Regions from separate parts of the Brevibacillus sp. NPDC003359 genome, predicted to be linked through region 2. Evidence: predicted binding sites of a transcription regulator. Region 2 holds the regulator's gene; the other holds the start of a gene.
What was found. The regulator Rex, encoded in region 2, represses fermentation and respiration genes when NADH is low (regulators of the CRP and FNR family bind a similar motif). The targets are predictions, from matches to a motif close to TTGTGAAATATTTCACAA.
Positions count from the first base shown of each region.

Region 1: a site for Rex is predicted at 3,305-3,322, ahead of hcp (hydroxylamine reductase). Genes of this name have one in related genera too.

Region 1 is NZ_JBIAOR010000017.1:23,330-29,781, reverse strand. Features, by position in the region: gene ACFYU8_RS26730 (hypothetical protein) at 1-763, opposite strand, end outside; gene ACFYU8_RS26725 (Crp/Fnr family transcriptional regulator) at 951-1,658, shown strand; gene ACFYU8_RS26720 (nitrate/nitrite transporter) at 1,743-3,242, opposite strand; gene hcp (hydroxylamine reductase) at 3,385-4,680, shown strand; gene ACFYU8_RS26710 (S1 family peptidase) at 4,765-5,598, opposite strand; gene ACFYU8_RS26705 (hypothetical protein) at 5,713-6,452, opposite strand, start outside.
Region 2 is NZ_JBIAOR010000001.1:369,821-376,272, reverse strand. Features, by position in the region: gene ACFYU8_RS01790 (hypothetical protein) at 1-498, opposite strand, end outside; gene ACFYU8_RS01785 (cell wall elongation regulator TseB-like domain-containing protein) at 653-1,132, opposite strand; gene ACFYU8_RS01780 (hypothetical protein) at 1,162-1,866, opposite strand; gene ACFYU8_RS01775 (hypothetical protein) at 2,000-2,179, shown strand; gene ACFYU8_RS01770 (amidohydrolase) at 2,243-3,547, opposite strand; gene ACFYU8_RS01765 (redox-sensing transcriptional repressor Rex) at 3,564-4,187, opposite strand; gene ACFYU8_RS01760 (ComEC/Rec2 family competence protein) at 4,203-5,102, opposite strand; gene dinG (ATP-dependent DNA helicase DinG) at 5,144-6,452, opposite strand, start outside.

The DNA of each region.
Region 1 (6,452 bases), on a different contig from region 2:
GGAACGGTATGTGTGCCAGTTTTCCGAATGGCAGATAAATCAATGTCACAATCACTGCGAATTGATGGGTGACCGATATGAGTGGGTGCCCAAAGCCCCCCAGGAACAGGTTGCTAGCTGTCAACATCAATCCTGTTATGCTGATAAATAACAGCAGGTATAAAGGCAAAAAGTCATAGACAAAGGTTTGTTCAGCCCGTGCCTGCATGTTCTTGTATCTGCGATATAAGGCCATGACGACTCCGCTGATGACCATAAAAGCGGTAATGTTCAACGCATTGTAAAAGAGAAAGGCAACCCAGCCATCCGCTTGTACGGTCAGAATATCCACACCCATGAACACGACCTGATAGTAACCGTTGTCCGTCATCGTGAAATACATCCAGCCAAAAACCAACGGAAAGGTAACAAATGCGGACAAGATACATCCCCATCCCAGCAAAATGTGCTGTGTCCAGCGGTACCACCCGCGATTCCAAATAAAGCGATAGATGGCTAGATGATCCACCGTTGTATTCGCCGTGCTTTTACGAAAGAGAAGCCGTAGTCCCTTTTTCAAAATCACATTCGTTGGCGGGCGATCTGCCCACGCAGAAAATCGGTAGAGGAAACCTCCAATAAAGACAAGCGTTCCCACCATATAGCCGTAAAGCGCCAGGTCAATATGAGTGAAAAAACGTGTTCCCACGTAACTTAGGACGAACAAGCAAGCAATGATGATAAAAGCACGCTTCGCCACCTTGGAAGCAAAAATATAGTTCATACAACACCCTCCCTGCTGCTGCTCTTTTTTTCCTTTCGTTCGAGACCATTGTAGCAATGGCTCGTAACCCAGGTTGTGATATACCTCACACCCCCTGCCACAATCATGACTATTTTCTCTTCCCAAACCATCGATTTCGAATGGTATAATGAGTTACCTTTTTATCCTTGTTGTAAGGGGGACCCACATGACCGGAAATGGCACTACCTTTGTTGAGCAGATTTCTTCCGATTTTGTGAATAGCCTTGAAACGTTTTCTGTTAGGAAAAACTTTGTTCCTGGATCCGTCCTGTTTTTGGATGGTGAAAGAGCCGATCAGCTATTCTTAATTTCGTCGGGCCAAATCAAGCTCACAAAAAACACAAACGATGGAAAAGAACTGACCCTGCAAGTATTTGGTGCAGGAGAGCTTGTCGGCGTCTCCGGGCTCTTCGAACAGGAATTGACGTACACCTCCACAGGCACCATGTTGATGGAGGGGGAGGTATGGATCATCCCGCGACAAGCGTTGGAAAAAATGCTCATCAAAAACGGTCAATTTTGCGTAGACTTCCTGCGTTGGATGGGATTGATGAACAGGCGGATGCAGTCTAAATTTCGTGATTTGCTACTCAATGGCAAAATCGGCGCCCTGTATTCGACGCTAATCCGCATGAGCAACACGTACGGCAAGCCACACCCCGACGGAATCCTCATCGACCTTCCCCTTACCAATCGTGATTTGGCGCAATTCATTGGCCTGACACGAGAAAGTGTCAACCGGATGCTTGCCGATCTAAAAAAACAGAACTCCATCGATCTGCTTCCCCACGGGCACATCTTGATTAAAGACCTGGCCTATTTAAAAGAAGCGATCTATTGTGATGACTGCCCTCCTGATATCTGCCAAATGTGAGCAAACTGGCCATACTTTTCTACACGAAAAAAAGTCCTGGACTTGTCCGTCCAAGACTTTTTTTCATAAGCGATTCAGCCTTCTTTATCCATGTCTTTGCTCCGCGAGCTCGCTGAACATGCCAGCATAGTACTCGATGTCTCCTGCATCGTCCAGAATCGCGCTGATGGTTAACCATTGGAGATATTGATCCCCATTCTTCCGACGATTCCAGATCTCTCCTTGCCAATAGCCATTTTTCTTGATCGAGTCCCACATCTTTTGATAGAAGTCGGCATCCTGCCTGCCAGATTTTAAAATATTGGGAGACTTGCCAAGCACCTCTTTCATCTCATAACCGGTCACTTTCGTAAAAGCATGGTTCGCACTTCTAATGACTCCTCGTGTATCAGTAATCAGTATCGCCTCTCCTGTCTTTTCCATAATGGTGGAGGCGAGCTGCAGCTTCTCTTGATAAAACATCCACATCACCAAGACTAAGCTTGCCAGTGCAAACTGAGATAACGCCATGAAACCGATCGCATAATGCCCCGTCAGATTAAATAGCATCGTTAAGATCAACGGCGGGAAAAATCCTCCTAATCCCCCCATGGCAGATACGATCCCATTCACAATCCCCGCTTGTCGCGAGAAATACATCGGCACTAATTTGAACACGGCTCCGTTACCGATTCCGGCACATACCGCCACCAGCAAGCACCCTACCGTATACATCAAAATCGATGGCGAAAATGATAGGACAATACCAGATAAGGCGAGCCCGGCAAACACAATCATCAATGCCTTGAATGGGTTCCATCTATCTCCTAGCCAGCCCCCCAATGGTCTTGCAAGTGTCGCCAACAGAATGAATCCCGCTGTTCTCATACCTGCATCTACTTTATCCAATTGGAAATGGCTCACTAAAAAATTCGGGAGATAAACGGTGAAAGCGACGAAGCAGCCAAACGTAATAAAGTAGAACAAGCTGATTAACCATAGCTTTTCGTTTTTGTAGACACTCTTTATCTGCTGACCAAGAGGTGTCACTACCTTAGGTTCATTTTTGTCCCCCATCAAGAAGGTAAGCACAGCGAATCCCGCAAGTAATAGCATAAACATCTGTACGGTATTGGCCCAGCCAAACGTTTTAGCCAAAACTGGCGCGGCAAAAGTCGTTATCGCTGTACCAATATTCCCCATACCGTAGATTCCGTTTATGGAACCATGCTTCTCTTTCGGATAGTATTTCGGTAGAGAAGTCACACCAACGGAAAACACCGCTCCGCCTATCCCTAAAAATAGCCCGCCTATTAGCAAATCGGTATAAGTCGTCGCCTTGCTAACATAAAAAACAGGGGCCAGCAGCAAGAGAAAGCTGATGCTAAATAAAATTCTCGCGCCAAATCGGTTACTCCAATATCCAACTGGGATTCTCAGCACCGATCCAAGCAAGACGGGAATCGCTGTCACCAACGCCACTTCGCTTGCACTCATAGGTACGGTTTCTTTGATAAATGGCATGAGTGATGACAAAATGACCCATACCATGAAACCGACCGTAAGACTCAATGTCTGTAACGGCAACTGCCATTTTCGTACCATAACAACACCCCTCACTTGGGAATCTTCTTCATCCCCTATGATAAGAGGCTATATTTTTTTCGTTGTGATTTTAATCACAGCTCCTTCCTGGCGATCCGCTTATAATCAAAGCGAAATCTTGAATAGAAGGAGTGGATGATACATGTTTTGTTATCAATGTGAACAGACTCCATCAGGTGGTTGTAAGGTCATCGGCGTATGCGGAAAGAATGAAGATCTTGCGAGTATTCAGGATACAATTATTTTTGCTTTAAAAGGTATTGCGGCTTATGCAACACATGCTCGGCAACTGGGCTATATCGATTCTGAAGTGGATGGAATTACGCAGGAAGCTCTCTATTTTACATTGACGAATGTGAATTTCAACTTGGAAGAGCATCTGGAAATGGCCATGAAAGTAGGGAAAGCCGCCATAAAAGTAATGGAGCTTTTGGATCGTGCCCATACGGATCATTTCGGAATCCCGCAACCAATCACAGTCTCGCAAAATAAAATAGAAGGCAAATGCATCGTTGTTACGGGGCACAATCTGTTTGCTCTCGAAGAGCTGTTAAAACAGATAGAAGGCAGAGGAATTAATGTGTACACGCATTCTGAAATGCTGCCCGCTCATGGCTATCCCGCACTGAAAAAATATCCCCATTTGAAAGGGAACATCGGGAAAGCATGGTACGATCAACGTCAATTGTTTGAGAAATTTCCAGGCGCCATACTGGCTACAACAAACTGTGTGATGCCCATCCGTGGCAGCTACGCCGATCGCTTCTTTTCGTATGATATAACCGGCTTGGAGAATGTGACGAAAATTGTGGATAACGATTTTGTGCCGCTCATTGAGAAAGCATTGTCTCTTCCTGAGGTTTCTATCGAATCGGAACTGACATTAACGACCGGATATCATCACAAAACAGTCCTCGGAATCGCCCCTGAAATTATTCAGGCAGTAAAGGAAGGGAAGATCAAACGCTTCTTCGTCATCGCTGGTTGTGACGCTCCTGGCAAGGGAGGAGAGTATTACCGTGAATTGGCTACATCCTTACCACTAGAAGCAGTCATTCTTACTACCTCCTGTGGCAAATTTCGTTTTAACGATGTAGATTTCGGCACCGTGCCAGGTACTGACATCCCAAGATACATTGATTTGGGACAGTGCAATAACTCGGTTTCTACCATTACGATTGCGGCTGCATTAGCCGAAGCCTTCGAGTGTGAAGTAAACGAGTTGCCTGTAAGTATCGTTCTTTCCTGGTTTGAACAAAAAGCGGTTGCCATCCTGCTTGGTCTGTTTAGCCTGGGGATACAAGACATACGGATTGGCCCAAAATTGCCTGAGTTCATTCAGCCAGGTGTTCTGCAAGTACTGCAAGACTTGTTCCATATCCAATTGATTTGTGATGCCCAAGAAGATATGAAACAAATGTTGGGAATCACGCAATAGCCGTTACCCGTGACGGAAAATAACAAAATGAGGCACCTTCTTCTAACAGGAAGGTGCCTCATTTTACCCTTACGACCTTGAAGCTTATACCCATTTTTTAAGCCATTCTGAAACAGATAAGTGCTGCAAATTGATTGCTTCCCCACCAGGAACGCTTTCCCGGACGCTTCCTCGTTGGATGCCTACAGACGTTATGTTGACGAAAATACCGACCACTTCTCCATACTCATTGACGGTAGCTCCGCCGCTGTTGCCATTCTCCACAGGAACAGAGCAGTCAAATTCCCACGGTTGCAGCTTTGTGCTTAACTGACACAACTCACCAGTCCTTACGATCCAGTCCTGATACTCCGCTTCGACAGTCAGTATCTTTTGACCACTCACAAGTGGGTCCGCGCTCAAAGGCAAGAAAGGTAATTTGGCAGGCGGTCTCTCAATCTTATACAGAGCCAGGTCAACAGCATCTTTTCCTATTCCCGGGTGCTCCGCAATCAGTGTCGCGTTTAACCAATCCCGAGAGTACGTTTTCACTCTGAAAGAGACTCTCCCTTTGGATACGTGCTTTGCCGTCAGCAACAGGCCACCTTTCAATAATACACCCGTTCCGCCGAATCCAATGTCTATGTGAACAGAAGCAGCCTTTGCCAGCTTTTCGATTTCACTCCACGGCTTCGGTTGCTTGGTAGGTTGGGTAGGTCCTGGAGTTGGTTCAGGCTTCGGCTTTTCCGGCGGCTCGGGTTGAGGAACTGTTCCAGTCAATTTTTTCGCCATGTTTTGAATGAGCAATGCTACCAAGTCTCCACGGACAACTCCGCCTTCATGAGCGTTTTGTACCCAGTATTCAGCTGATTGGATGACTGATTGGTTTTGTAATACTTTTAATGCCTCTTTTGTCTCTTTATTCGCTTGTTTATTCACCGTTCATCCTCTTTTCATTGCTCTATTTGTTCCACTTTCACTTTACCAAATATTTCTATTTTCTCCTCGTAAAATCTCCATAAAAAAAGAGACGGTTCGCCCGCCTCTTCTCTATTACTTCCATTCTGTTTCCGTTTTGTGTTCAATGACGTGTAGGACTTTTGGCTCAACTGCTTTCATCATTTGTTTCAGTAAATCATCGCTGATTGTTACTTTATTTTTTCCATCTTGAAGTTGAACTTCAGCCTGTGTTTTTGCGATCACATCAATTACTTGTTGTTTCGAGATATTTTTAGATGCTGCAATCTCTACAACAGATTTCCCTTTTGCTATTTCTTCTTTTAACTCTGTCGGGCTCATTTTTAGTAAAGAAAACAGTTTTTCATTGTTTAAGAAGTTATCAGCAGTATAATCAGGTTTACCATCCCTGGAAAAATAACCCTTTACTTCCTTGTTTGAAGGTGCAGGAGCTACCTCTCTGGAAAAATAACCTTCTACTTCCTTGTTTGAAGGTGCAGGAGCTACCTCTCTGGAAAAATATCCTTCTACTTCATTGTTTGAAGGTCTAGGAGGTATCGGAGAAAGACTAATGGTATTACCGTGAACAAATACTTGGTAACCCCCTCCCTCTGATCCCTTCTTGATGTAATTCAAGATAAATGTTTTTTGATCTGGATTCTCCATTTGCTCCATGGCAACCTCGTACTCGTTGATGTTGCCATACACTTTATCAATGAGCTGATCTACCTTTCCCTTGATTTCCTGATCGGGCAATGTAATGAGTGGTTTCTCATTAGGCTCCCAATTCTCTTGAGTCAGGTCTTGAATCTCACCCGTAATACCGTTTGTATGAA
Region 2 (6,452 bases):
CGAACGAGGGATGATGGTGTAAAAATCCTCCGTTCCTTTTTTCAAGTAAACATAAATGTTCTCGTCATCCATCAATGCAGATGCTTCGTCCAACTGATTCCCTTTTTTCCATTGCTCTACGAGGGCAGGAATGCGGCTATATTCATGTAATTCCACCGCTTCAGTAAACACAAATTGACCGCTCTGCCATATATCGTTCATCGCTGTCGATTGGTTGTCTATGTCAATGACTACTTCTTTTTCCCCTGCGATCTTTTTTGTTTCTGCTAACAGATTGCGATATTCTGCTGGAAAAGCGTCTGGTTTTGTAACCGTTACATCTATTTGAATTTTATCTTTGTTGATCTCCAAATTGCCCAATGTTGCGGACTGCATTTGTCCAATTTCTGCACGGATTGGTTCCTCAATCTCCATCTTTTGATACAAGAACCATCCTCCGAACAGGAGTGCCAATGTTGCTACCAATGACAATCCAATTGTGCTCTTTTTCAACTGCACGGCTACTCCCCCCATAAATATCGTTCTCGTTTTTTCTCTCTCTGCAACGACCCCAGTATATCATATGAGTATATCAATTTCTTATACAGATGTTGGATGGAATGCCAAACAGGCCTTCTCCCATAAGGAAAAGGCCTGTCGTCACGCAAGTGTATTAGGTTGGCGCAAGCACGTAAGAAGTTAGCAGAGCACCAGTGAATAGATCATAGTGAACATAGTGAAAACGACCGTCTTTGTCTTTAACAGTGACTTCCCAAAATTTCTTGTCGTTTTCGAGACCAGGAACCAAATGAGTGATCTCCGATTGCGGGAATGACTTGTAGACCGCGTCTTCTACATTCTTTTTTGGAACAGCTAGATCCATTCGATCGAAACTAACTTTTTGATCTGTTATCCAAGCTACAACCGGTGTCCCCGCCTTATTTTTCCCAATGACGACCGCGTAGCTCTCCTTGCCTCGATATTCATCAATGGATTCAATCTCCGTGATTGTCGTGCGGTCTTGGACCCACTGACGAACGGTCTCCTCGAATTGGTTACGCTCTCCTGCTACAGAAGCCGTCAAATGATAGGCGAATCCTGCTCCCGTAAGTAATATGACGGCTACAATTGATAGGATAATTCGTACTAACACAGCAAAGTAACTCCTTTACGTGGCTGACATTACAATCGGAATCGAAGCTGGTCTCTCTTCACTCCAACTGCCGTTTGTATTTGCAAATCCAGCTCCAGTTGACGAAGCTGCCCCGTAGTTGACTCGTACCATAGTTGGTAACTGACTTTAATTCCGTTCGTTACGTTCGAAGTCAAATCATGAATGGGGAAGGATGGACCTAACCACATCGATAATAGCGAAGAGACTTCCTCAGGTGGTACCGCTAACCGATATCCACTCCATCCTTGCCCTGCAGTATCTTTCAGACTTTCAGGACGAACAGATTGCATAACTCCCTTGAGTAATGCTGCGTGCTCATACGGGGTGAACAGCGCATAAGGCAGTGCGGCATGATCCTGTATCTGGCCATCAATTCGCACCGACACTAGCTGCCCATCTTCTCTGGTTATTTCAAGCTGGTGGCCACCTATTTCTCCTGCGAGCTGAAATTGTTCATTTCGATATCGTCCATGCAAAGTCTGATCCTGCATGTATACCAGAAATGAGCGTTCCTCGTCCTTCGTGATCTGCTCCAAAAGCTCTTCTACAGTCGTCGTAGTCTGCTCCGTACCTGCTGTTTGTCTGACCGCAGACGCAGTATCTGTGCTGTCTGTATTGGCTGATCGACTTACTGTCCCCAATACAATACCGAGGAGGAATAGACCGAGTAGGATAGGAATGAGCCACCACAGCATTTTGGGCCGGATGTACATGTCGTCCCCCCTGTCCCATTTTTGTCTTTAGCCTATGCTATACGGGAAGGTTTTAGAACGACACGGAAAAGTTGCTAATCATAGCTTAAGGTCGGGCGGTCATACTACATATACACCCCGAGGAGGTGAGCGCGTGACAGCTTCACAACAAACCACATCTCCTGACATACTTGGGTTTCTGTTGCAGGAATACCGCGTCTCCTGGGCAGGATTGTCGTCTCCCTTGCGTCAATGGTCGCACACACCCACTCTTCATTTTCGCCATCATCTCCTGACAAAAGCTGTGGCGAATATGAACAACGGAACGTCGTAGTATCCAATTCCCCTACCTACACCTGCACTGCCTTACTCCTGTCCCCCACCTGACAGGAGCCTTTTACCGTTTTAACGTTTGGAATACGCGGTTCGCTTCGTAAATCGCGCGCTCCTCATCGATGGTCAACAGTTTATGATTACGCATCAAAAATTTACCCGCTACAATCGTATCTTTCACATCTCGTCCATTTGCTGCGTACACCACGTGTGAAATCGGTTGGTGGGCTGGGTGGAAATGTGCTTGGTGACTATCTAGCACGATCAAGTCGGCTTGCTTGCCTACTTCAATGCTTCCAAGCGTTTCCTCTTGGAATACTCCTTCTGCCCCATAACGTGTAGCCATGCGAAGTGCTTCCTCTGCAGGTACGGCTACTGGATCGTTGTTTACACCTTTGTGCAGGATCGCAGCGAGTTTTAATTCCTCAAACAAATTCAAATTGTTGTTGCTTGCCGAGCTGTCGGTACCCAGCGATACGCTGACACCCTTTGCCAACATTTTCGGAACAGGCGCAACACCGCTTGCCAGCTTCAGGTTGCTCACAACGTTATGAGAAACTCTCACGTTGTATTTTGCCAAAATGTCGATTTCTTCATCCGTCAGGTGAACAGCGTGCGCGACGAGCGTTGGGCGATTGAACATTCCCAGCTTTTCCAAATGCGCAACTGGACGCAGCCCGTAGTCCTTCTCATTTTGACCGACTTCCCAAGCGGTTTCAGACATATGGATATGAAGCGGCAAGGAAAGCTCATCGGCTTTTTCGATAATTTGGGTAATAAATTCTGGCGAGCAAGTGTATGGAGCATGCGGTGCCATCATGACGGTAATCCGACCGTCTGCCTGATTATGCCATTCTTTTGCAAAAAGAGTCGCGTCTTTCAGCTTTGTTTGACGTTCTTCTTCAGAGCACAGACCGATCATACCTCGGCACAGGCGTGCACGCATTCCAGCTGCATCGACTTCCTTTGCCACGACATCCATATGATCATACATATCCACAAACGTAGTGGTTCCAGTGCGAATCATCTCGATGAGCGACAGTTGGGTACCCCATTTTACTGTGTCTCCCGTGAATTGCGCTTCCAATGGCCACATTTTGTCTTCCAACCATTGTTGCAGCGGCAAATCATCTGCATAACCGCGTAGGAGGGACATGCCAGCGTGTCCATGTGTGTTGATCAATCCAGGCAGTATGTAGTCTCCTTTTTGATCGATGACTTCATCGTATCCTGCTTCCGACAGGTCCTCAGGCGTTGGGCCCACGTACGTAATCTTGTTGCCTTCGAATGCTACGGCACCATCGTAAATGACTTCATTCGTATCGTTAACGGTAATGACTGTTGCGTGAATGAGGATCGTCTTTTTCATAATATACACTCCGTTCTTACGTCAAGTAGTAGGCCAAGCTTTGCAGGTTGGACGTCACATCTGCATAGTGAATGCGAACATCTTTTCCTGCGCGAATCGTCGTAGGGGCAAAATTCAAGATCCCCCTGATACCCGCTTGAGTCAACTGATCACATACGGATTGCGCTGCAGGTGCTGGTACCGTAATAATCGCCAGCTTGATCTGCTTGTTTACGATCGTTTCTTCCAGCTCTGATAAAGGCTGAATCAGTATACCTGCGACCTTTTTGCCCTGCTTCTCGGGGTTACTGTCAAAGATGGCCGCAATCCGCATGTTATCTTTCAAATAAGCGTTGTAGTTACTAATGGCATGGCCCAAATGTCCAGCTCCGACCAAAGCCACACGGATTTCATCCGTTAGCTTCAGGATTTCACGTATTTTTTCCACCAGATAATCGACATCATAGCCGATTCCTTTTTTTCCAAAATCACCAAAAGCTGCAAGATCTTTTCTGATTTGGGCAGGATTCACATCAAGATTCTTGCCCATCTGTTGGGAGGAAACGGTGGTCACCTCAACCTGCTGCAAATAACTGAGGTAACGCAGATAAATCGGCAAACGACGGACGACCGCTTCTGAAATCTTTTCGTGTTTTGCCACGTTCGGTCTTCCCCCCTAATTCTTTTGCTTCAAAATCCGATATTCTTTCCCATTCGATAAAATGGTAATGGAACCATCGTGGCTGGTAACATATGTCTCGGCCCATGATTCACCCAAGCGCTCCATAACTTCCGTCTGACCTTCTTTCATTTGATCACGCGATCGGCCTGTTTGAATAATGGCGACCTGCGGATCGACCTGCGTCAGAAAGGGTTGCGAAGACCCTTGATTGCTCCCCTGACCGGCTACCTTGAGCACTTCCGCCCTCAGCTTGTCATTTTTTTGTTCCAACAATCGCTCTTCTGCTTTTTCATTCACGGCACTCATAAATAAAAACCGCAATTGACCGTGCATCAATCGAAAAACGAGAGAATTGTTCTGGGGCGATAAAAATAACGGCTCATTCGGAAGCAACACTTCCATGGAGATTTCTTGGTCAAGCGTGAGTACTTGTCCTTGCTCTGCTTCCATCTGCTTTTGTTTGGGGCGAAGCAGCACGACATGACGAATCGAAGGTGAGATCAGCTTGGGTAAAATGACGGCATCTACAAGCACTTGCTGGCTTAATGAAGCGTAGCCTCCCATATATTCAGGCTGATCGTTCGTCAACACCACATAATCGAGCCGTGTGATCTTAAGCTCTGCCAAACGCGCCGAAAGAACGGGCCAATCTTCTGCCGCACCCGTATCAATCAGCATCGTCTTGCCACCTGGCATTCTCAAAAGTGTACTTTCACCATGAGGAAGTGCCAAGTAGCTGATAATGAGACCAGAAAATTCCTGTTCGGTCTCCGTTTCAAACGGGTCTTCGATCTTCACTGCTGCTTCTAGCAAATGACTGTCAATCGAGCATGCGCAAAGGAAAATCGCACAGAGAACCACAATCCACCAACACCACGCTTTTTTCCCTAACATTTATTTTATCACCTTAATCCCTATGAGACTATTGCTTCATTTTATGAATCTGACAGGGATTGCATACTAAGGAATGGATCTATGCGCTCTCGCAGCGTTGGCCATGAACCACTTTCGATCTGAAATGGCGGTAAAGATTGAAGGAATGAACGTCCATATCTCGACTCAACCACACGCGTGTCGAATACGATCACGACCCCGCGATCCAAGTGATGGCGAATCAATCGCCCCACACCTTGTTTGAATTGCAAAACGGCTTGTGGAAGAGACAAAGACATAAAGGCGTTTTTACCTTCTGCCTTCAAAAGTTCTGCCCTGCCTTGATAAACAGGATGATTCGGCGGAGCAAACGGGAGGCGAACAATGACTAAACTGCTCAGCCATTCCCCCTGGATATCGACACCTTCCCAGAAGCTGCTCGTCCCTAGCAGAACACTTCTCTCCATGCTTCGGAACAGACGTACCAGCTTGCTCCGATTGTTGCTATCGATGCCGTGACCGAATAACGTATACGGTTCTGGGGCGTCCGCAAGTCGTTCCTTCATTGCTTGGTAAACGAGTCGCAGCATCGAGTGGGAGGTAAACAGAATCAGCGTCCTTCCTTTTGAAGCCAATACGACATCAACGCATCCCTGAATAACCACCTCCAAATACGTATGGTCACTCTCTTTGCCTGGTGCGGGGAAATCAGCTGGAATCAACAACAACCCCTGCTCTTCATAATGAAACGGCGATTGCAATGACAAGGTACGAACTCGTTCCTCAGGCAGTTGGTCGAGACCAAACTGGCTTTTGATGTAGGAGAAGCTGTTTTTGACAGTCAGAGTGGCTGATGTCAAGATCAGACTCCGCTTCTGCGCGAAAAGTGGTTCTGCCAGTGAGTCGGCAACCTTTAAGAGTGCTGCTGAAAAATGAACCTGCTTGCGAGCTGTACGGGACTCTACTTCCATCCAATATACATACTCGGCATCCTGCTCAAGCAAAAAGAAGTGAAGCAGTTCCACGGCGTTTTGCCAGTCTTTGATGAGACCGAATAAATCCGTCAGCAGACTGCGTACGGCAAAAGGAGGCTTTTCCTCTTGCGGAGTGGTTCGCAAAAGCTGCTCGATGCCCGCTGCGTGTGCTGTCATCCCTTCAATCAGCTTTTTGGTTACTTTGCGTATTTTCTCGTGTTTGCCTACAAACGATTCGATCCGATAACGTACCGTCTCACGTCCGGCGTCTGTCGTCTCCTCCGCGCGCTCTGATGCCCATACATACAAGAGCTGTGTCCATTGCTGCGCTTTCTCTCGCAAAGAAGCGGACTGCTTTTTCAACTCCAGGAGCTTTGCAGTGACATCTTCTTGTACC